Linked DNA regions of Pleomorphomonas sp. PLEO. The protein of the gene in region 1 interacts with the protein of each later gene in a pairwise test. Links are inferred from orthologs where the notes say so. Each region holds a gene or a part of one and is shown on either strand. Other genes may lie near its edges.

Region 1 (7,445 bases):
ATCGCCCACGTGCTGGGAGACGAAAGCCTCCCGGCCGCGCGTCAGCGTCACCGTGGATTTGAGATGCGCGCCAAGGGCGAGGGTTATGGGCCCATCTTCGGCAAGCGCGATCGGCTCGGGCACGTAGCCGCGCGCCCGGCGCAGGAAAGATGGCGCGCCGGCAATCACCTGTGTGACGCTGTCATCCGCGCGTACGACGATGGCGCGGTCGTGGGTGACGATCAGGTCGGCAATGCCGGCGAGGCGGCGCGTCGCATCCGCGTCGTCCACCACCAACGGCTCACCACCGGGGTTGGCCGAAGTGGCAACCAGCACGAAGTTATTGGCGACGTACGGATCGTGGCCGGCAAAATCATGGTCCGCGAGAGCTGCGAACAGCAAATGGTGCACCGGTGCGTAGGCCAGCATGACGCCAACGCGAGAAAGGCCGGGCGAGACGGCGGGCGCCAGCACGCCGGGCTTTGCCTGCATCAGCACGATCGGCCGGGCAACCGACGAACAGAGGGCCTGCTCTTCTGGTGACGCTACGGCCACTGGGGCAATGGAAGAACGATTGGCGACCATCACCGCGAAGGGCTTGAACTCGCGCGCCTTTCTTGCCCGGAGCGCCGCGACCGCCTCGGCATTACGACCGTCGCAGACCAGATGGAAGCCACCGATGCCTTTCAGCGCCACGATGCCGCCGGCTTTGATCGCCGATGCGATCTCGGTGACGGAGTGGCTCAGCTTCGGTCCACAGGTGGGACAGGCGACTGGTTCGGCATGAAAGCGTCGATCCCGGATGTCGGTGTAGGCCGTCGCGCAGTCCGGACACATTGGGAAGGAGGCCATCGACGTTTGCCGGCGGTCATAGGGCAGGCGGCGGGTGATGGTGTAGCGCGGGCCGCAGTGGGTGCAATTGACGAAGGGGTAGGCGAAATAGCGGCTTGCCGGGTCGAACAATTCGGCAAGGCAGGCGTCGCAGGTGGCGGCGTCCGCCACGATCCGCGTCATCGTCGCGCCGTCGAGGCTTTCTCTGATGATGAAGTCGCTATCGCCGGTGACCGGCAATTCCCGGCGATCAACCGTGTCGATGCGGGCAAGCGGCGGCGCTTCCAACCTGAGGCGTTGTGTGAATTCCTCGACGCGCGTGCCCTCCACCTCGATGGTAACGCCGTCGGCGCCGTTGCGGACATAGCCGGCAAGACCGCATTCCGTGGCGAGCCGGTGCACGAACGGCCGCATGCCCACGCCCTGCACAGCGCCGTTCACCTTGAGGAAAAGGCGCGCCACGGGGGCGAAGGCGTCGGGGCTGGGCGCGGCTGTCATCGTTCCATCAGGCCCGGGCGACGGCGGCGGTACGAGAAAGCGCCGCGCGCGCTTCGATCCAGGCGTAGAAGGCGGCCATGCCTTCTCCAGTCTCAGCGGAAACCACCAGCGTCTGCAGGTGCGGATTGACCCGCAGCGCGGCGGCGAGACATTTGCCGACGTCGAATTTGAGATGCGGCAGAAGGTCCGCCTTGTTGAGGAGCAGCAAGTCGGCGACGGCGAACATGTCGGGATATTTCAAAGGCTTGTCCTCGCCCTCGGTAACCGAGAGCACCACGACCTTGTGTGCTTCTCCAAGGTCGAAGCCAGCCGGGCAGACGAGGTTCCCGACATTCTCGATGAACAGGATCCCACCGGGCTCCGCCTTTATGTCGTCGAGCGCGGCACCGACCATGCCGGCTTCCAGGTGGCAGCCCTTGCCGGTGTTGATCTGAACGGCGCGGGCCCCGGTTGCCCGGATGCGTTCGGCGTCATTGTCGGTCTGCTGATCTCCTTCGATGACAGCGATCGGAAACTTCCTCTTGAGGTCCTCAATGGTGCGGACCAGCAACGTCGTCTTGCCTGAGCCGGGCGACGACATCAGGTTGAGCGCCAGGGTGCCCGTGGCGGCAAGGCGCGCGCGGTTCTGCCGGGCTGCGTCGTTGTTCTTGGCGAGAATATCGCGTTCGATGCGGATCACCCGCTCGCTGTCAAGGTCGGGCTGATGCACGGCGGCAAGCGGAGCCGCGTGTGAGTGATCATGTCCATGGTCATGCAAATGGTCATGATCGTGCGGGTGGTCGTGGTGATGGTCGTGATCATGGCTATGGTCGTGATCATGATGGTGGGGATGATCATGGTTGTGCACATGGTCGTGCAGCTCGGCCGGTGTCTTGCCGTTGATCTTGTAGCCGGTCCCGCCCGAGCCGCAGCCGCAATCATTGCACATCACTCTACCTCCAGTTCGCGCAGCTTAAGCTCGTCGCCTTGCGTCATCTGCACGTGGCGGCGCCCGCAGTCCGGGCAGGCGCCAAAGCGTTCGGTCATCGGCACTGTCTTAGCACACTCGAGACACCAGCCACTGCCGGGAACGCGGTCGATGATCAGCTTTGCGTTCTCGGCAAGGGTGCCGTGGCTGATGGCGGAAAAGCAGAAGGCCAGGGCGTCGGGATCAACATGGCTGAGCACGCCCACCTCAAGAACCACCGCTCGAATACGCGTCGCGCCGTTCTTTTTCGCTTCCTCGACGGCGATTTCGACAACCGCTTCGCAAAGCGACATCTCATGCATTGGTCGCCCCTGCCGGAACGACATCCACCGCCACACAAGGAGAGAATTGCGCCGCCAGCCGGGCGATCGCCGCCGCGACATCGCCGTCCGGCCGGAATCCTGCGAGTGCGCGCGCAAACGGTCCGTCCGGATGGAAGTTCCATTCCGTGGGAGCGACAACGCGGGCGTCTCGGAGCCGTCCATCTCCTTGCACCACGGTCCAATAATATAACCTGCCGCGTGGACTTTCCACTGAGGCGTATCCCGTATTGTATTGCGTCCGACTTGCAGTAAGCCAGTCGCCGAAGCCCCGCTCGAAGCTGGCACTACCCAGAAGAACGCCGAGTGCCTCTTCCGCCTCGATGAGGCGGGCTGCGTCGGTGGCACCCGGTGTCGACGCCGACCAACCGAGGCGGGCTGCCGGCCCCGTTTCAGGATGCCGGCCGGGAAGAGACGGCTGCGAACAAAAGTCGGCGTCAGCCTCCAGCGCGGCCACAATGGCTGCATCGTCGGCCGTGGTCAAAGCGTCTGGCAACGAGGGGGGCTTGGGCAGCGCTGGCAACCAATCAGGTACGAGGCCAAAGGCGGCGCCGATAGCCCTGATATCGTCGCCAGCGACGCCGGTTCGTGCCGCCTTGCGCGCAGCGTCAAGAGCATCGCGGACAATTGGGAAGGCGGCGACCGGCGCGAGACGCACCAGCTCGCGAAGATGCTCGGCGATCCGTTCAGCCGCCAGTCGAACGCGCCAACGTTCAGCTTCCTCCACGCTAATCGTTCGATGGCCTGCGGCTGCTGCGGCGAAGGTCAGAGCTGCGGAATGCGACACCCCACAAACGGCATTGACGAGGCCAACCGCCTCGACGGCCTGTTCGATGGGGCGGCCGGCAAAGCGCGACGCCAGCGACAGGGGCCGTGCCGAGCGGATCGACGCCTCGGTGACCACACCATCCGTCAAGGAGAACTCGACGGCGATCCGGCCAGGATCGAAGTCGCTCATTTTCCATTCTCCGGCAGGCCGTTTCCAAAACCGAGAAGACGGCGGCGGTCCATATTGACGGATAGAGGCCCGATTTCCGATGGTTCGGCCTCACGCAGCAGCTCATCGAGTGCGGCGAAGGCGACGGTTTCAGCCGCCACCTGATCGTCAAATTCCTCCATCGGCGAAAACAGGGACGCTGAGCCGTAGCGACTTCCGTCCTCCATTGATGCCACCACGAAATCGACGTCGCCAGCCGGCAGCTCGAGCCGCAGCGTAACGCCGTCGGGTGGCAGCTTGATGCCCACATCGGCTACGGCGACGATGTTCATGCACCAGGGCGTTACCACCGCGGCGAAGCGAAAATGACCGAAGCGACAGACTGGTGTCACCATGACGGCGAGCGACGGATTGTGAATGGGGAGGTCCGCCATGCGAGCTTCGGCCGCTCGCCAAAATCCTTCGAGGCGACCGACGAGTTCCCCATCATCAAGGGTGGACAGCGGCGCGTCAGCGGTCATCGTCGATCCTCAGGAACTTGAGCTTGGCGCCGTCGCAATGAGGACAACGCCAGTCATCTGGTAGCGCCTGAAAGGGGGTGCCGGGCTCTATCTGCGCCACGTCGTCACCTTCAACCGGATCATACACCGTCCAGCAGACGCCGCACTCCCAGCGATCGTCCAAGCTACCGGTCATTGGAAATAAGCCTCGCCAATCTCGCGCAGCCGAATGGCAGAATCGAGAAAATCCTCCTGGGCTGCCTGTGCCGCGGCGGGTACGTCGCCGATTTCGATGGTGTCGAGCAGGATGGCGTCCATGGCATTGAAGAATTGTACCGACCAAACATTGTGAATCGCCGTCGCCTGGACGCGGCAACTACCGTATCCGCGCGAGACGACTTTCACCGGCCCGGTCCCAAGACGGTTGACGAGAAGATCGAGGTCTTCTGGCAGCATGGGCAGGAGTGTCAATGAGACGACATGGTTTGGCTCACCAAGCCGATAATGCACCGCGCGGTCGGCGATCTCGGTCAGGACGGCCGGTGCGTTCATTAGACCGTCGGGCATAGCTCGGAGATCGAGGCGTGGCAGTGTCATCGCCGCGGCGCGACGGACCGCCTGCGGCACAGCCGACACCTCGGCGTAGTCTGCAAGGATCGTATGATCGGCACCGACGAAACGAACACGCCAGAGACCGGCAAAGATGCTCTCGACGATCTCGGCGACAACGCCATCCGGAAGAGCCACTGTGGCGGCCACTTCGCCTTCGCCGAGAATTTCGTTGAGCAGGACGCGTTCTTCATTCGAAAGAGAGGATAGGTCGAACAGCAGCCCGGGCGCCGTTTCAGTCTGGCGCTCGAGAGCATCCACCATCTCCGGAAGAAGGCGTGCGACATTGGGGCAGCGAGCGATCAATGCCTCGGCATCGGTCGTCGCCAGGAAGGCGAGGGTACCCGTGCCGGTGGTTCGGCCGGTCGTCGGGAATTCCTCCGTCATGCGTCGGCCCTCCGGGCACTTGTTGTGATCTCGATGCGGCCTGGAGCGGAAAACGTCGCTGCGTCAGGTCGCAGTGCCGCGCCGAGGCGGTCGAGATATTCGCTCCAATCGCGGATGCGTGGCAACACGTCGAGTAGGGTTTGCCCACGCAGCACGACCAACGACGGAAACACCTCGACATGGAAGCGCGCCTTCAGCGCCCCTTCGGCCGAACGGGCGACCACGCCGGCACGGAGGCGGCAGGGAAAGGCGGCGAGCAACTCCGGCACCACCACGGCAACGTCGCCGCTATCGTTCCGCTGATCGGGATCGCCGGTGAAGAACAATAACCGGTGTTCAGGCCCGCCCTGCGCCGGCGCCAGAAAGGCATCCAGTGTTTCGGTGTCGACGGTCGGCAGACCATGAAGGCTGGCGAGGGCGGCAATCAAAGCAGACATGTTTCCCGTTTCCTCATCGGGCAGGAAGGCCTTGGCCTTACTTCCTCAGGTGCTCCGGCAGTTCCGGTTCGCGGTCGATCAAGTCGGCAAACAGGTGCTCGAAGGCTCTGCCCTCGGCAGCCGCGGCGAGGCCGTCGAGCGCGCGGTCAATCGCTTCGGCTTCGGCATCGTCAAGCACCCGCATCGCACTATCGATGTGCACGAGCAGCCGTGCGCCCCTCGTCTGCCGACCGATCAGCAGTGTCGATACGCGTCGCCGCTCGCCATGCCATTCGCAGAGAGCGGAGAAGTCGTCGCCTTCGACGACGGTCATCGGCAGGCCGAGGCACATGGATTGGTTCCCTTAGTCGGCACCGGCACGCGGCCGCTCGTAAGCAGCCCGATCGATATCGTTGGCGAGCAGGCCACTTTCTGCGGGCAAGGGAACCGCGCGCCGGCTCGGCGCGACGCCCCAACTCTCAAGAACCTCCACCGCCGCCGCGAGCGCCGGCTCGATGCTGGCCGACACCGGCGCCGTCAACGGACCACCCCAATCCTCGAGATCGAGCGGTTGACAGCCGATGAGTACGATGTCGCTCGGATAATGACCCATCAGGTCGGCTGCCGATAGCACTTCCTGGAAGCCGGTCTGATGCAGGCTCATCTTCTTGGCGCCGGTGAACTTCGGCACCTCGTCGCCGATCACCAGCTTCAGCGTGCCGGGCGGCAGGCCATAGTCGATGGCATCGAACACCAGAAGACGATCTACCTCGGCGACTCGGTTGACGAGGTAGAGCCCCTGCGTCCCGCCATCGAGCAGATCGACGTCCTTCGCCATAGCGTAGAGCCGATGAAAGGCCTCGACAGCGCGAACGCCAAAGCCTTCATCGGCCCACAGGATGTTGCCGATCCCCAATACCAACACTGTCATGCCGCTCAGTCCTCGCGCTCGTCGCGGAACTGCCGCTCACCGGAGATCATTGTGGATATCATGGTCTGGCGGCTCATGATGTCCTCACGCACCGCCGCGTAGATATGGACGATGGCGAAGATGACGATCACCCACATGCCCAAGTGGTGAATTGTGTGAACATCCTGCGAATTCGGCCAGATGCTGAATACCCAGCCGAACGCCTTGGCTTGCCAGCTGTCGCGACCGGCGCCCTCGGAATAGAGCGCGAAGCCAGTGACTATCATGCCGAGGTTGAACAGCGTGAACATCGCGAACATCGCCGCGTGGGCCAACGGATTATGGCCGATGTATTTGTAGGGCTCCTTTTCGAGGAACAAATACCAGCGCGCCTCGCGAATGACGCCTTTCCACCATGTCTTCTCCCAGACCGGCAGGTAGAAGAGCTGGCGCGAATATTTATTGCCCCAGAAGGCCCAGAGGATGCGGGCAAGGAACGCGACGGCCAGCACCTGCCCGGCGGAGAAATGGGCAAAGCGAATGTAGCCGAACAGGAAGTTGTCCGACGCCTCGCCCGGCATGGTCGGCGGCGGCGAGCCGATGAAGTAGCCGGTCACCGCAAGAATGGTAATGCAGAGGGCGTTGCCCCAGTGCCAGAGGCGGACCGGCGCCTCGTAGACGTAGATGGACGGGCCGGAGACGATAACATCGTCGGTGGCATCCATAACGCCGGTGAGCAGTTTCGCTTCGCTTGCCATGGCATTGCCCTCAGCGAACGGTGACGGTGGCCATGTCTTGCCCGTCTTCGCTCATCACGTGAGTAGAGCAGGCCAGGCAGGGATCGAAGGAGTGCAGCGTCCGCAGGATCTCAAGCGGCTTTTCCGGATCGGCCATCGGCGTGTCGAGAAGAGCGGCTTCGAAAGCGCCGATGTTGCCTTGCGGGTCGCGGGGGCTACCGTTCCATGTGGTCGGCACGACCGCCTGATAGTTGTCGATCTTGCCGTCCTTGATCCTGATCCAGTGACCGAGCGCGCCGCGCGGGGCCTCGGTGAAGCCAACGCCCTTCGCCTCTTTCGGCCAAGTGTCCGGCG
Region 2 (15,925 bases), 1.3 Mb from region 1 along the record:
GGCGATCTTCAGGCCGCCACGCAGCTTATTGACGACGAGCGTGGCAAGCGCCTCGCCTTCGACGTCCTCGGCAACGATCAGCAGCGGACGCGACGACTGGACGACAGCCTCGAGCACTGGCAGCAGGGCCTGGAGGTTGGAGAGCTTCTTCTCGTGGATGAGAATGTACGGATCGTCGAGATCGGCGACCATCTTCTCGGCATTGGTCACGAAATACGGGCTGAGGTAGCCACGGTCGAACTGCATGCCTTCGACGACTTCGAGCTCGGTCTCGGCGGTCTTGGCTTCCTCGACGGTGATGACACCCTCGTTGCCGACCTTCTGCATGGCGTCGGCGATCATCTGGCCGATCTCGACTTCGCCATTGGCGGAAATCGTGCCAACCTGGGCGACTTCAGCCGAGGTGGAGATCTTCTTCGAGCGGGCGTTGAGATCCTTGACGGCTTCGGCAATGGCGAGATCGATGCCGCGCTTGAGATCCATCGGGTTCATGCCGGCGGCAACCGCCTTGGCGCCCTCACGGATGATGGCCTGGGCCAGAACGGTGGCGGTGGTGGTACCGTCGCCAGCCTTGTCGTTGGTCTTCGAAGCAACTTCGCGGACCATCTGGGCGCCCATGTTCTCGAACTTGTCGGCAAGCTCGATTTCCTTGGCGACCGTCACACCGTCCTTGGTGATGCGCGGAGCGCCGAAGGACTTGTCGATCACGACGTTGCGGCCCTTCGGACCCAGCGTGACCTTGACGGCATCAGCGAGAATGTCCACGCCGCGCAGCATCTTTTCGCGGGCGTCGGAACCGAATTTGACTTCCTTGGCAGCCATGGATTTTTTCCTTGAAATGAGAGGTTAACGGAGGACGGATCGGCCTGATACAATCAGCCGACGATGCCCATCACGTCGGATTCCTTCATGATCAGGAGGTCCTGACCGTCGATCTTCACTTCGGTGCCCGACCACTTGCCGAACAGCACCTTGTCGCCAGCCTTGACGTCGAGGGCGATGAGTTCACCCTTCTCGTTGCGGGCGCCGGGGCCAACGGCAACGACTTCGCCCTGCTGGGGCTTTTCCTTGGCGGTGTCGGGGATGATGATGCCACCGGTGGTACGCTCTTCGGACTCCAGCCGGCGAACGACGACGCGGTCGTGCAGGGGACGGAACTTCATGTTCGGCTCCTCGTTTCTAAATTGCCCGTGGTGTGCGCGCTTTTGCCTCACAGACCACGGTGAAAAATGTTGCTGTTAGCACTCGCCACTGACGAGTGCTAAGCGGGCCGGAGATAGGCGCGCGCCGCCTGTCTGTCAAGGGCGGGTCCGGTATTTCACGGACAACTATCGTCCGCGCGAGGCCGAACGGAGGCGGCGATCGGCTGGACCACGACGAGGCAGGCACCGATGATGATGACGGCGCCCAGCAGTGTATGGGCGCTCGGCACTTCGGCAAAGAACACCATGCCAAAGGTGACGGCCCAGATCAGCGCGGTAAACTCGAACGGGCCGAGCAAAGTCGCCGGCGCATGCTTGTAGGCCCAGGTGATGGCATAGTTGCCGCCGGTGCCAAGGGCGCCGATCGCCAGGAACATCATCAACATATGGCCGGGGACCGGCTGGTACCAGTAAAGGGCGAACGGCAGTACGACCATTGCGCTGATGAAGTTCTGCACCAGGATCATTTGCGGCACGCTGTCATGGGCGGTATCGCGACGCGACAGGATCATGGAGAGGGCGTAGGCAACGGCCGAAGCGAGCGCCATGGCAAAGCCAAGTGGGCTTCCCGCCTCCGAACTCAACTTTTCCGCCAGCATGACGACGACGCCCAAAAAGCCGAAGGCGGCGGCAAACAACGAGCGGCGAGTGACCGGGTCGCCAAGCATCGCCGCTGAAATCATAACCATGAAGAAGGGCGATGTGAAGGTGAGGGCCACGGTCTGGGCGAGCGGTAGCAACTTGAGCGCGCCGAAGAACAGCACCGCGCAGCATAGACCGGCCAGCGAACGGCCGACAGCGCGCCGGATGGTCGCCCAGCTCAGTCGGAGTTGGCCTTGTACCGCCGCCGAACTCGTTGAAAAAATGAGGCCAGCCGCGTAGCGCAGGAACACGACCAAGGCCAGCGGCGTGCCGTAGGTGGTCGCCTTGACCAACGCGTCCAGTCCCGAGAACAGGAGCACGGCAAGGAGGGCGGCACCCGCCGCGTGAAGGCGCATCGACGGCTGCATGACATCTCCGGACGAGGCAGCGGGTACGCGGCCAAGACGCGGCTTCTACGCCTCGGGCGTCTGACCGACAAGGTCGCCGGACATACCTAAATGGCGTGTAAGGCAAAACATGACAGCAGGCAGACGGCGCAAGCGGCGTTTACCGATCGAGTTCTAGCCGATAGGCGAATTCCCAGCCATCCGTAGCGTCGGCGAGGAAGCGGATGACCGGCTGGCGGACGAAACCGAGTTTTTCGTAAAAGCGGTGACCGGCAAGAAAGCGCGTATCGGTCCAGAGTTTCAGCGTTCGGCCGTCCCGCCGGATCACCTCCTCGATCGCCATGGCATAAAGCTTCCGCGCCAGCCCCGACCCGCGTTGTGCACGGTCGAGGTAGACCTTGTTGATCTCGAAGACGCTGTCGCCGTCCGGCGAGGATATGGCAAACGAGCCGACAACGGTGCCCTTGTTTTCTGCGACGAACAGTCGGCCGTTTCGCTTCTCGTAATGGCTGGCCGGTGCCGCGAGTTCGGGAAACTCGGCAAGGACGAACGGGCAGCCCTCATATTCGCCAAATACCGCGGCGATCAATCGTGCAATGCCAGCACCGTCGGCGTCGACGGCGGGCCGAACAAAGGGCTGTTCCGCCATGGCAGATCAGTTGGCCGGCTTATCGGCAATGGTGAACGGCAGCTCGAACTCGCCCTTCTTTTCGGAATTGCGGTCGCTGAGCTTGGTCACAAGCACATAATCGCCGGGCTTCAGGCCTTTGAAATTGTAGACGATATAGACTTGGAACTCTTTGTTTCGCCGGCGCGACACCATGTCGAGCGAGGCAAAGCCTTCCTGCGCGTGCAGGATCTGGCCGCGTGGCGTACGCAGTTCGAAATCGGCCGAGAAATCGATCTTGAACAGATCTCCTTCCTTGCCGAAGCCGTAGCCGAACGGTTCGGCGTAGACGAGCATCTGCTCGTCCGGTTGGAAAACGGCATTGGGACGGGTAGCATAGATGCCGAAGCCGGCCGGTTTGCCGGTAACGAAGGTTGCCTCCGAAAAACCGAGTGGCGCTGCGTCCCAGGCCGCATTGAAGGCGGCTTCGAGCGAGGCCAGCGCCTCGACTGCCTTGCCTTCGGCAAGCAGCGCCTCGGCTGCCTTGGCTTCATCGAGGATCGGCCCCGCCACCGCGGTAGATGCCGCCATTACGCAGGCAAAAAAAGCAGCAAGAAAACGCAACCCGTGCATGACCGCTTATCCTTCCCCCAGAGCATCCGCTGATTAGGCCAAACCGGCCCGATCGAAAAGCGACTGCTCAAGCGCACACTTTAGTCCCTTCCACAAAACGCGGCGAACATTTGCCGGAGGTCCTCCAGGCGATTGTGGTCTTGTCCTATCTTACTGATCCGTGGCCGGTTTCCAAGGTCAGGTCGGCCTCTTCGCAGAACTACTCAGGCGCTGCGGACGGCAATGGCATCTTCAATGTCGCGGCGCTTGCGGTAAATGGTCGATGGACTGATCTCGAGAGCAGCCGCCGCCTTGGCAATGTTGCCGTCGAAGGCTTCGATGGCCTCTTCGATGACCCGCGCCTCTTCCAGCCAGAGTGGCTTGACTTCGGCCGGCAGCTTCTTTCTTGGCGCCGCGGACATAGCCGCCGGTGCGACGATCACCGGGACCACCATATCGGCGGTGACAAGGTCGCCGGGGTAGAGCCCCATCAGGGTTTCGAGGGCCGACCTGAGTTCGGAGACGTTGCCCGGCCAAGCGCGACCGGCCAGACATTGCACGGCGGCGGCTGTGAAGCGCGTGTAGCGCGAGCCGCTATCGCGATTGATCTGTCGCACCATGGCGTCAACGAGAAGCGGAATGTCTTCGGTTCGGTCTCGGAGCGGCGGCACGGCCAGCGTCAGTACGTTGAGGCGGAAATAGAGATCCTGCCTCAGGCCGGCGGGGCCGCTGAGATCGTCGAGCGGTCGGCGCGATGAGGCGATGATCCGCACGGAAAGACGATGGCCGCCATCGAAGCCGGCAATTTCGCCCGTATCCAGAAAGCGCATCAGCGCAAGCTGGGCGGGGTCAGGAAGATGCCCCACCTCGTCGAGGAATAGAGTCCCACCATCGGCGGCGGCAAGAGCGCCGTCGGTTTCCGAAAGATCTGCCACCAGCTGGTCGACCGGCGTTTGCGAACAATCGATCGTGACGAACGGCCCATTGCGACGGCGAGAGCGGGCATGGACGGATCGAGCCACCAGCGACTTGCCACTGCCGGCCTCGCCGGAAATGAACACGGGGCCAAGCGATGGAGCAACGCGCAAAATATGCTCGGAAAGCGCCCGCGTTGCCGGCGCCGAACCGATGAGTCCATCGGCGTCATCGACGGTGTTGGCGAGGCTCTCGACGAACTGGCGCTCGACGCGGCGAGCGAAGGCGTTGCCGTCAACCGGCTTTTCGATGAAGTCGGCAGCTCCCGAGCGGACGCAAGCCACCGCCGCCTGCACATCGGTGGGGTCACCCATGGCATAGACGGTCGTCGGCGTTAGTTGCTCGGTGAAGGCACGGAAGGCTGTCGGTCCGCCGATGGTGTCAAGATCGATGGCGATGACGTCAAACGTCTGCTTACCGGCCATCACGCGCGCGGCGTCGCGCTCAGCGGTTTCCAGAATCAACATCGGCCGTGCAATGCGCGCTTCAAGCGCCTTGCGCACGACCCGTCGCGACGAGACATCCGCATCGACGATTAAAAGACGTACCGTCGATGTGCTGCGCGGGCCAACCGACATCGGAAAGCGTTCCCTGCCAGACAGTTGCAAATTGCATTGCGTACCGGCGGAACTGTGCCCCGAGCATGGTAAATAAAGGGTTGATAACCGTTAACAGGATATCAATTGCGTTCATCAAGCCAGCCTTTCGGCAGCGAAATGGGCAATAAAAACGCGTGGTGCGCCTCGCCTTTACGGAACGAGGCTCCGACGCGTCTCCGAGAATCGGCGTCACGCCGCCACTTCATAGCCGGCAGCCTCGATGGCATCGCCGAGCGCTTTGGCGTCGGCTTTGGTCTCGACGCTCACCTTGCCGGAAGGGAGGTCGACCATGACTGTTGCATCGGCATCGACGCGCTTGATCGCCTTTTCGACCGAACTGGCGCAGCCACCACACATCATGCCTTTGACGTTGAGTTCGATCATGCCGTATCTCCATTTTTTTGCCGTTGGCGACTGTTCGCCGGCCACATATGCCGAACATGGGACCACCTTTGGCGGGGGTCAAGGCGGTGGCAAGTCGGTCACTGGACGCCGACAATGGCGCGCAAGAGGTAAAATGCGCTGAAAACCCTTGGAAAACCATTGTCCGTCTTCGCTTCCGCTCACGAAAACGGCAACAATGCTCTGTGATTCGTTGCGTGGTTTGGTGTTGGAGTGGGCAGGCGAATGAACCGGTCGTCATCGACGATGATCTTGATCGCCATGGGCGTGATCGCCGCCTCGGCCGCGGTAGTGCTGTACTTCCAGCTTGGCCTGTCGGCGGGTTCGGCGCTGGTGATCGGCATCGGCTTGATGCTGACCATGATCATCTTGCAGCAGCCTATGGAGCGGCGGCGGGAGCGGGATTGGATCGATAGCCGACTCGCAGAGATCGCCGCTGTCGCAGGCGATGGCGAAGCCGAAATCGAGAAGATCGCCGCCCGACTCAATCGTCTCGAACAGGCTCTGCCCGGCCGGGTGCGCGAGCAGACCGGCGAACTCGCCGCCGAGGTTGAGGTGGTCGGCGAATTGCTCCGGCAGGTGACCGAGACATTGGCTGAACTGGAGTCCACGGTCGAGGGGCGCCTGGACGGCGTCAACGCGCGCTTTGGCGCTCTGGAGCGGCATATTCGCGAGGCCGAGGATGCCGCGGGACGGCGCCCACGCCGGACACGTCCCGACGACTATCTCGACGAGGGGCGCGCCAGCCGGCCGGCTGATAGCCGCGATGGCCTCTCCGCCAGCTTAAAAAACTCCCTGTTCGTTCCCGATACCGACCCGGCCTTTGAACGGGAGGTGGAGCATCTCATTCGTGACGAGCAGATCGAACTGCATCTGCAGCCGGTGGTGACGTTGCCGCAACGGCTGGTTCGTTCCTATGAAGTTTTGACCCGCCTCAAGGGCGCGGCCGGCTTGATTCCCGCGGCCGAGTTCATTCCCGTTGCCGAGAAGAGCCGGCTGATTGCCAAACTGGACACCTATCAGGTGATCCGCTCATTCCAGATTTTGAAGCGTCTCACCCAACGCAACAGCGATGTCGGCCTTTACATCAATCTGTCGGTGGAAAGTCTTGCATCATCGACCTTCTTTCGTGAGTTCCAGGGCTTTCTTGCTCAGAGCCGAGCCATGGCGGAGCTCGTGCAGTTCGAGTTTCGTCAGGATGCGCTCGCCGAGATGGGGCCGCTTGAGATCGAAAGCCTGCGGGCGGTCGCCGACCTCGGCTTCCATTTCTCGATCGACAACGTCACGGACCTGCGCGTCGATTTCCGTCGCTGGTCCGATCTCGGCTTCCGTTCGATCAAGGTTGCTGCCGACCGGCTGCTCGGCCGGGCGCCGCTTGTTACCGGCGATATCCATGTCGAGGACATGTCCGGCCACCTGCAGCGGCAGGGGCTGACCCTGATCGTCGATCGGGTCGAGCAGGAGGCGCAGGTCATCGACCTTCTGGACTACGGGCTGACCTTCGGCCAGGGCAATCTGTTTTCAAGCCCGCGCCAAGTGAGGCCGGAAGTGCTCGGGGCAAGCCAGGCTGCCAATGGCACGTCTGCACGGGCAGCACCAGCCGGCAGTGAGCGGGCAGGCACCTCGCGTCGTTGACCGCTCAACGAAGACGCTTGATCAGCGTGGACAATCTAAAAGTCACGGAGCTGCAACATTTAGTTAAGGCGCGCCGTGTAAAGTTGCTAACTGCGCTAGTCTCTAGGGGTTTCATAAGCCTGGGCAGCCAGGGACCTTTAAGGTATTGCCAAGTTACTATCTTGATTATTTAGGGTAGTTGTTGCGACTGTGCGCGTCCTGAATGAGCTTGGGGTTTGAAATGTCCTTTGATCTCTCACTTCCTGTGCTCGTGGTTGATGACTACCGGACCATGGCGAGGATAATTCGCAATCTCCTCAAGGCTATCGGGTTCAATGACGTTGACGAGGCGGCCGACGGCAGCGAGGCCCTGAGCAAGCTGGCGGATCGCGATTACGGTCTCATCATTTCCGACTGGAATATGCTGCCGATGACTGGCTACGAGTTCCTTCAACGCGTGCGAGCCAGCGAGCGTTACTCGCATATTCCATTCCTGATGGTGACCGCGGAATCCAAGGCGGAAAACGTCATCGCCGCCAAGAAGGCTGGCGTCAGCAATTACATAGTGAAACCCTTCACGGCGGAGACGCTACGCGCCAAGATCGAAGCCGTGCTTGGGAGCGGCGCGATTGCCACAGCCGGCCGTGACGAATTGCCCTGATTGAGGTCGGTGGTGTTGCTCGGTATCGCGCAGCAATCCAGCGCAGCAGTCTTTGGACTGCCTTAAGCAGGCCTTAGGGGGCTGGCGGCCAGATTGCCGGTCTCACCTGTCGGGCGATAATCCTCGCGTCGAACGTGATGCCCTTCCGCTCTTCGGTGATCTCGAACACAAACCTTGAGTATAAATCGAGACGAGCGCGTTGCCGGCTCTGATTTTCTCAAGCCGGCCGCTTGCCCGGCTTCGCGCGGTTGATCCTCAGGGTTTTGTAGAGCCGTGCGGCGCACACTACGCTCTAGCCTGACGGGCAAGAGGCTCTTCTCCCCCTGAAGCCCGAAGCCTATGGCTTCAAAGTGGTGTCTGTCGCTCTTGATGGTCGGACATACCACCAGAAAACAAAAAGGCCACGAATTTCGCGGCCTTTTTCGACGTCAGGTTTGAAAAAAAGAGGCGAGGCACTGCCTCACCAGAACTTCCACCACTTCTTCTTCTGCGGCTCTTCCGGCGCGCCATCGTCGGTCGTCACCGGCACGCCAGCGGCTGGCTCAAGGTAGGCGACTGGCGGCTCGACAAGCGCCTTGCGGACAGGTTTACCGCCAGCGTCGTAGAGTCTGGTGGATTTGTCACGCGGCATGTTGCCGAGTTCACTGGGAAGAAGCCGCCTTCTATCGGAATCGGACACCGTGACATCCGAATCCGATGCCACGCGGGACCTTGCATCGGGAACGCGAACTGACATCAGCTCAGACGGGGACAATTGATCATTGTCGCCGCGCGCGTTGTCGCGGGCCTGCGCATCGGCCAGGATCTTGCGCGTCTTGAGATCGTTGTCTTCCGGCCAGGTTCCGCTGGCCGCAAGCCGGTTGGGATCTTCCGGCGCGACCAAAGCCAACTTGTTGGGGGGCACGACCAGTGGGGCTCGCGGAGTATAGTCGATGGCAGTCTTGCGCTCCGGTACGGCTCCCACGCCTTCCATGAGGGCGCGGCCAATAGAGGAGTTTGGAACTTCCGTTTCAGGGTCGTTGTCGGCCACCGATGTGCCCAGCGCCGAACAGGCCGAGAGACTCAAAGCGGCGACGGCGAGAAGAGTGCAACGCTTGCCGGTCAGCAGATTGGTCATCGATATCGTCACTCTCGCTCTCGTCCCGGGTCGCACCATGGTTCGACCCTTGTCTCGGTCAGCACATAGCTGACTTTTGAGGCATCACTGTGGCCTCAAGCGCAGAGACTCATACAGGAGTGCGCCCACCCCTGCAACGATGGCGCAGTCAGCAAGATTGAAAACGTACCAGGAAAAAGAGCCATAGTGCAGGTAGAGGAAGTCGACGACGCCGCCAAACACAACGCGGTCGATGAGATTGCCGAGCGCGCCGCCAATGATCAGCGCCAACGCCAAACCGGCCACCAGCCGGTCGCGTGACCGCCACAGCCATGCGGCAAGCAGGATCGTCGCGAACGCCGTCAGAGAGATCAACAGCCAACGTCCGAGGGCCTCCTGCTGCTGGAACAGACCATAGGAAATGCCCATGTTCCAGGTCAGCACGAGATCGAATACGGGCAGCACCGAAATGCGATCACCGTCCGGCAGGCTCGTATGGTTCAGCACCCAGTATTTGCTGCCCTGGTCGACGGCGAGCGTCATCAGGACAACGGCGAGCGCGGCAAACCGCGTCCGCCGCGTCGCAAGATCGCTCGACGCCGCCGTCATGCGCCGGCCGCCAGCTCGCGCAACGCCTGGGCGTCGCGGAGCGTCACATCCGGGTAGTCGGGGTCGCTGCCGACCTCAGGAAGAATCTTCCACGAGCGGGCGCATTTCCGCCCTTCGGCGAGCCCAGGGACCACTCCAACCGGTGTGCCATCGTCAAGGCGGAAGGCGCCATCGGGGGCGGGCGCATCGGCAACGGCAATCTGCGACGTGATGCAGATCTCGGCAAAATCGAGCCCGTCGAGCGCTGCGAGCAGGTCCTTGTCCTCGATGTAGACCAGCGGCGCTGCCTCGAGAGATGAGCCGATGCGCTTTTCCCGCCGCTCGATCTCAAGCGCGCCGGTGACGGCACGCCGCACGCGCTTCACCTTCTCCCACTTCTCGTCGAGCGTCGCGTTGGTCCACTCTTCGGGCACGGCCGGGAAAAGCTCGAGATGGATGGACGACGCTTCGCCGGGGTGCCGCTCGAGCCAAGCTTCCTCGGCGGTGAAGGGGATCAGCGGTGCCAGCCATTTGATGAGATGGTCATAGAGCACCGCCACCACGTGAAGCGCGGCGCGGCGCTTGAGGCTCGACTTCGGATCGCAATAGAGCGCGTCCTTGCGGACGTCGAAGTAGAAGGCGCTGAGCTCGATGTTCATGAAATTGAGCACCGACGAGAAGACGGACTTGAAGTCGTATTCCCGGTAGCCGTCCACCACCTGGGTGCCGACTTCGGCGAGCTTGTGCAGCATCACCCTTTCGAGCTCCGGCAGGTCGGCATAGGCCACCGCGTCGCCGTCGTAATGGGCAAGCGTGCCGAGCATCCAGCGCAAGGTGTTGCGGATCTTGCGATAGGCGTCTGTGTTGGTACCGAGGACGGTCTTGCCAATCCTCAGATCTTCCCAATAGTCAGTCGAAGCGACCCAAAGACGCAGGATATCGGCGCCCGACTGGCGGATGACGTCCTGCGGCTGCACCTGGTTGCCGAGTGACTTCGACATCTTGCGGCCGTCCTCGGCCATGATGAAGCCGTGCGTCACCACCGCCTTGTAGGGGGCAACGCCGTTGACGCCGCAGGATTCCAAGAGCGACGAATGGAACCAGCCGCGATGCTGGTCCGAGCCCTCGAGGTAGACGTCGGCCGGCCACTTGAGGTCGGGGCGGCCCTTCAGCACGAATTCGTGCGTCGAGCCGGAATCGAACCAGACGTCGAGGATGTCGCGCACCTGCTCCCAGGCAGCAAGGTTTTCGACAAAGCCTTCAAGGAAGCGTTCCTTGGCCCCATCGGCGAACCAGGCATCGGCGCCTTCCGCCAGGAAAGCCTCGCGAATGCGGGCGGCATAGGCGTCGTTGTGCGCAAATTCCGGCCCCGGAATGACCTGGCCGGTTTCAAGATTGCGGAACACGGCGATCGGCACGCCCCAGGCACGCTGGCGCGACAGCACCCAGTCGGGCCGGTTTTCGATCATCGAGCGCAAGCGCGTCTGGCCGGCCGGCGGATAGAAGGCTGTCTCGTCGATGGCATTGAGCGCGCGGGCGCGCAGCGTATCGCCGATCGGTCCCTTGCCGATGGGGTGATCCATATAGACGAACCACTGCGGGGTGTTGCGGAAGATCACTGGCTTCTTCGAACGCCAGCTATGCGGATAGGTATGCTTCAGGCGACCGCGCGCCGCCATCATGCCCGCGGCGGCCAGCGCATCGATCACCGCCTGGTTGGCGTCGCCCTTTTCACCCTTGTCGGTGATGACACGGCGGCCAACCAGACCAGGTGCCGCGTCCGTCAGAAAACCATTGTCGTCGACCGTGAAGGGGATTGCCGTGGAGATGCCGCGCTCCGTCAACTGCCGGCCGTAGTCCATCCACACCTCGAAGTCCTCCCTGCCATGGCCGGGGGCGGTGTGAACGAAGCCTGTGCCGGTATCGTCGGTGACGTGGTCGCCGGCGAGCAGGGGAACGTCGAAGGTGTAGCCGCCGTCGAGCCCTTTGAGTGGATGGGCACAGGTGAGGCCGGCGAGCACGTCGGCCGTGACCGAGGCCAACTTGGTGTAGCCGGCCACCTTGGCCTGCTTGAACACAGCCTCGGCAAGGGCATCGGCGAGGATGTATTTCTCGCCGGTCTTGGCCCAGTTGCCGTCCGGCGCCTCGGTCACCTCATAGAGACCATAGGCAATCTTCGGCGAATAGCTGACGGCGCGGTTGCCAGGGATCGTCCAGGGCGTCGTCGTCCAGATGACGACGAAAGCATCGGCGAACTCGCTCGCGCCGGACGTTACGGGGAACTTCACCCAGATGGTGTCGGACTGGTAGTCCTGATACTCGACCTCGGCTTCAGCCAACGCCGTCCGCTCGACCACCGACCACATCACCGGCTTGGAGCCGCGATAAAGCTGTCCAGACGTGGCGAACTTCAGGAGCTCAGTGGCGATCACCGCCTCCGAAGTGAAGGCCATGGTGGTGTAGGGATGCTTGAAGTCGCCCTCGACACCCAGCCGACGAAACTCCTCGGCCTGGATCTTGATCCAGCCTTCAGCATATTGGCGACACTCGGCGCGGAAGTCGTTGATCGGCACCTCGTCCTTGTTCTTGCCCTTGGCGCGATACTCTTCCTCGACCTTCCACTCGATCGGCAGGCCGTGACAGTCCCACCCGGGAACGTAGTTGGAATCGTAACCCATCATCTGCCGCGAGCGGGTGATGATGTCTTTCAGGATCTTGTTGAGTGCGTGGCCGATGTGCAGATGGCCGTTGGCATACGGCGGTCCGTCATGCAGGACGAACTTCTCGCGTCCCTTGGCGGTCTCGCGCAGCTTCTCGTAAAGCTTCATCTCGTCCCAGCGGGCGATCAGCTTCGGCTCCTTCTCGGGCAAACCGGCGCGCATCGGAAAATCGGTGGCCGGGAGATTGAGCGTCGGCGAATAGTCGCGGGTCGGCGTCGCTTCGGACGTCGGGGCGGGCGTGTCGGTCATGAACTGTCTCGTCAATGCAGCAAGAATGGGGCGGGCCGGCGCGGTATTGCCTGCGATCGGCCAAGGCTCGGCTCCCGGTCCCTCGATCCCGTCGCCTTAGCGGCGGTTCATCGGGGCCGGGCCGATAATTCGTGTGAAATGCGGGGCAGCCGGCTGACGGCGGATGAGCATAAACATGGGCGGTGTTCTACCGGCAAAGCGACCGAAAGGAAAGACGTTTGCCGCCCTCATGACCGCCAGAGCGCTCGATCGAGGGGCGTAAACCCATCGAAGGCGGCTAGCAGCGCGCGTCCCTCTTCGGCGTCGTGGTTCATCTGCTCAATCAGGGCGGCAACGCCGTCGAATTTCAGCTCCGGCCGGAGATAGGCGATCGGCATCACGGTGATCGTCTTTCCATAGAGGTCGCCGGAGAAGTCGAACACGAAGGTCTCAAACACTGGCGCGCCGTTGTCGAAGGTTGGACGCCGGCCCCAACTGGCCACGCCCGCGTGACGGACGCCGTCGATCTCGGCAAACACCGCGTAGACACCCTCGCAAAGCCGAACCTGAGAGGGCAGGCGAATGTTGGCTGTTGGGAAACCTATGGTGCGACCACGCTTGTCGCCATCGACGACGGTGCCTTCGAAGAACCAGTGCCAACCGAGAAGGCCGGCCGCTTCCGCCAGAACGCCCTCGGCGAGGCGGTCACGCACTTCGCTGGAGGAAACGGTGTAGCCGTCTTCGGTCTCGAACGGAGCGATGACGTCGACCGAGAAGCCGTGCCGCTCGCCGAGCTCGCGAAGCTTCTGCGGCGTGCCATGTCGTCCTTGCCCGAAGTGGAAATTCCAACCGACGACGACATGGCGAATGTCGAGTTCATCTACCAGCACCCGTTCCACGAACTCCTCGGGACTCTGAGCCGCGAAAGCGGCCGAGAAGGGAATGGAGACAAGTCCATCAAGGCCGATAGCCTCGACGAGCCGCGCCTTGACCGGCGCTGGCGTCAGGCGAAACACCGGATGTTCCGGTCGGAAGACATCGCGCGGGTGCGGTTCGAAGGTGACACCGACGGCGGGAAGGCCTCGCTGTCGCGCCACTGCCAGCGCTGCTTCCAGCACGGCTTGATGGCCGCGATGCACGCCATCGAAGTTGCCGATGGCGACGGCGCCACCCCGAAGAAATGGTGAAACGGAATGACGATCGACAAACTGGAAGGGGGGCATGGTCTCTGGAATCTGCTGTCGCCGGGGAATGCCGCCATGCCCGTGATAGGTGGCTCGGCGGCGCGGCGTGACCGTGCCTTCTGCCCCAGACAAGGTCAAGCGGCTAATTGCCAACAGGATTGCCCGGTCATCATGACGCCATAAAGGCGATCGGAGGCTAAGGGAATCTCCAGCATGGTTGGCAAAACGTAAAGACGCCAGCCGGAAATTTACGATAAGTCCAAGGAGAAAGCGCTGAACAGAGCCATAAAAACGATTCAGAGGAAAAACGAATTGTAAATCAAGCTTCTCAGGGAGCTGCAACAGCGCCAAAAGCCGTGGGGCCGAGAATTAACCGACTTTTCAGGTCCCCGTTGTATGGTTTCCTTCAAGCACGGGCCCCCGCAGGGATGTTCACCCGCCCGTGTATTGAGGTCGTCATCGAGGCGCGGGTGGCGCCGCGGCAGTGTGGAGTAAACGATGGCACTTGACACAACGATTCCGGTTCTAGTGGTCGACGATTACAAGACCATGATCCGAATCATCAGAAACCTCCTGAAGCAGCTCGGTTTCGAGGATGTGGATGAGGCGGCTGATGGCACCGAAGCCCTCGGCAAGATGAAGGAACGCCGCTACGGCCTTGTGATCTCCGACTGGAACATGGAGCCGATGACCGGCTACGAACTGCTCAAGCAGGTCCGCTCGGATTCATCGCTGTCGAAGACGCCGTTCATCATGGTGACGGCCGAATCCAAGACCGAAAACGTGATCGCCGCCAAGAAGGCCGGCGTCAACAACTACATCGTCAAGCCGTTCAACGCGCCGACGCTGAAGAGCAAGATTGAGGCCGTGTTCGGCGACTAATGCCGGACCGGGCCGGGAGAACGCGGAGCGGTATTGGTGCCGCTTACCGCGATCCCGGACAGGCGCGAGGCTGCCGACGCATTATCCGCGATTAGGACGTTCGCATCGCCTATCCTCTGGCGAACGCTATCGCGTACCTGAGAAAGAGATTCCTTGATGTCTGAGATGTCTTCGGAACACGTGACCAAGATCATCGACTTCCTCCAGAACAGTCGCAAGGCCGAGGATGTGTCGCTCGAAGACGTCATGCGGCTAGCCGAGATAATGGCGGAAAGCTTCCAGTCATTATTCAAGACGATGGACTTGGCTATCTATTCCGAACTCGGAGAGATGGCGCGCGAAATCGCCAACATGAAGGAAGAACTTGCTCAGCTTCACCTGAGTGACATGAGCAGCGAGCATATCCCCACTGCCGGGCGAGAACTCGATGCCATTGTCGAGGCAACGGAAGAAGCTACAAATACCATCATGTCGGCGGCCGAGGAGATCATGGGAGCCGACACGGCCGATGTCGAAGCCTATCAAGCAATCGTCAGCGAGAAGATAATCGACATTTTTCAGGCCTGCTCGTTCCAGGACATCACAGGCCAGCGTATCTCCAAGGTGGTTTCCACATTGAGCGCTCTCGACAAGCGTATCACTACCTTGGTGGAAAAGCTGAAGTTCATGCGTATCACAGACGCGCCTGTCGATGAGACCGCAGCTGAAAAGCGCGCCCGCGAGCAGATCCTGCACGGTCCTCAGTTCAAGGGCGAGGGTGTCAGCCAGGATGACGTCGACGCCTTCTTCTGAGCGTGCGCCATAACGATGGAAATAAAAAGAGGCCCGGTGGGGCCTCTTTTTATGTCTACCAGACAAGGCGTGGGATGGCTGCGCGGATGCTGAGGCCCTCGGCCCTAAGCCGCGCGGCCAACCGCGCGGGATCAGGGCTCAAAAGATCGCCGAAATCGGCGCCATGAATACCGGCGGTCACCATCAGCACGTCGATTCCCTGGCTCCAGGCGCCCTTAATATCGGTCGGAAGTCCGTCGCCGATGGCGAGTACGCGGCTCTTCTCCGTAGGACGGCCGAGCGCTCGGCCGACGGCGGCAAGCGCCGCGTCGTAGACCGAATGATAGGGTTTGCCGATGATGGTGGTATCACCTCCGAGCTCGACATAGAGCTGGGCGAGCGCACCGGCGCAATAAACGAGGCGATCTCCACGCTCGACAACGACGTCCGGATTGGCGCAGTAAGCCTTGAGCCCCCTTTCGACGAAGCGGGAGAACATGGGCCTGTAGGATTCGACACTCTCCGTTTCGTCGTCGAACAGGCCGGTCAACACGACATATTCAGCCTGCTCCTCGTCAACCAGCTCCAGATCGAGCCCCTCAAACAGGCCGAGGTTATGCCGGGGTCCGACGTGGAACACCCGTCGGCGAGGCTCGTTCTCGAACACCTTGCGGGCTACCGAGCCGGACGTGACAATTTCGTCGTAGCTTGAGGGACCGATGGCGTATTGCCGCTCGAGGAGTTCCTCGATGGCTTTCGCCGGGCGCGGCGCGTTGGTGAGCAGCACCACCACCT

The links.
Region 2: the proteins of AB6N07_RS17015 (region 1) and ileS interact in binary tests that used the Escherichia coli proteins (3 or more experiments, as listed by UniProt). The link is inferred for Pleomorphomonas sp. PLEO from one-to-one orthologs.

Annotation. Positions count from the first base shown.
Region 1 is NZ_CP166625.1:3,649,559-3,657,003, reverse strand. Bases 4,593-7,445 are described here. They hold AB6N07_RS17015 (HyaD/HybD family hydrogenase maturation endopeptidase), read right to left. Parts: upstream 6,376-7,445; coding sequence 5,809-6,375; downstream 4,593-5,808. Other genes in these bases: AB6N07_RS17005 (nickel-dependent hydrogenase large subunit), read right to left, coding at 7,123-7,445; cybH (Ni/Fe-hydrogenase, b-type cytochrome subunit), read right to left, coding at 6,381-7,079; hypC (HypC/HybG/HupF family hydrogenase formation chaperone), read right to left, coding at 5,503-5,796; AB6N07_RS17025 (hydrogenase accessory protein), read right to left, coding at 5,025-5,465; AB6N07_RS17030 (hydrogenase expression/formation C-terminal domain-containing protein), read right to left, coding at 4,593-5,028. Also shown: carbamoyltransferase HypF, read right to left, coding at 1-1,308; hydrogenase nickel incorporation protein HypB, read right to left, coding at 1,316-2,236; hydrogenase maturation nickel metallochaperone HypA, read right to left, coding at 2,236-2,577; AB6N07_RS17045 (hypothetical protein), read right to left, coding at 2,570-3,553; [NiFe]-hydrogenase assembly chaperone HybE, read right to left, coding at 3,550-4,053; AB6N07_RS17035 (rubredoxin), read right to left, coding at 4,043-4,228; more of AB6N07_RS17030, read right to left, coding at 4,225-4,592.
Region 2 is NZ_CP166625.1:4,922,405-4,938,329, reverse strand. What follows is about bases 9,163-12,644. They hold ileS (isoleucine--tRNA ligase), read right to left. Parts: upstream 12,315-12,644; coding sequence 9,363-12,314; downstream 9,163-9,362. Other genes in these bases: AB6N07_RS22775 (bifunctional riboflavin kinase/FAD synthetase), read right to left, coding at 12,542-12,644; lspA (signal peptidase II), read right to left, coding at 9,163-9,366. Outside these bases: groL (chaperonin GroEL), read right to left, coding at 1-822; co-chaperone GroES, read right to left, coding at 876-1,163; AB6N07_RS22825 (DMT family transporter), read right to left, coding at 1,319-2,212; AB6N07_RS22820 (N-acetyltransferase family protein), read right to left, coding at 2,352-2,840; AB6N07_RS22815 (hypothetical protein), read right to left, coding at 2,847-3,431; AB6N07_RS22810 (sigma-54-dependent transcriptional regulator), read right to left, coding at 3,635-4,963; AB6N07_RS22805 (heavy-metal-associated domain-containing protein), read right to left, coding at 5,174-5,368; AB6N07_RS22800 (EAL domain-containing protein), read left to right, coding at 5,612-7,021; AB6N07_RS22795 (response regulator), read left to right, coding at 7,242-7,661; AB6N07_RS22790 (hypothetical protein), read right to left, coding at 8,122-8,790; more of lspA, read right to left, coding at 8,863-9,162; more of AB6N07_RS22775, read right to left, coding at 12,645-13,615; AB6N07_RS22770 (response regulator), read left to right, coding at 13,976-14,359; AB6N07_RS22765 (protein phosphatase CheZ), read left to right, coding at 14,516-15,151; AB6N07_RS22760 (TIGR01459 family HAD-type hydrolase), read right to left, coding at 15,207-15,925. UniProt on the Escherichia coli protein: Catalyzes the attachment of isoleucine to tRNA(Ile). As IleRS can inadvertently accommodate and process structurally similar amino acids such as valine, to avoid such errors it has two additional distinct tRNA(Ile)-dependent editing activities.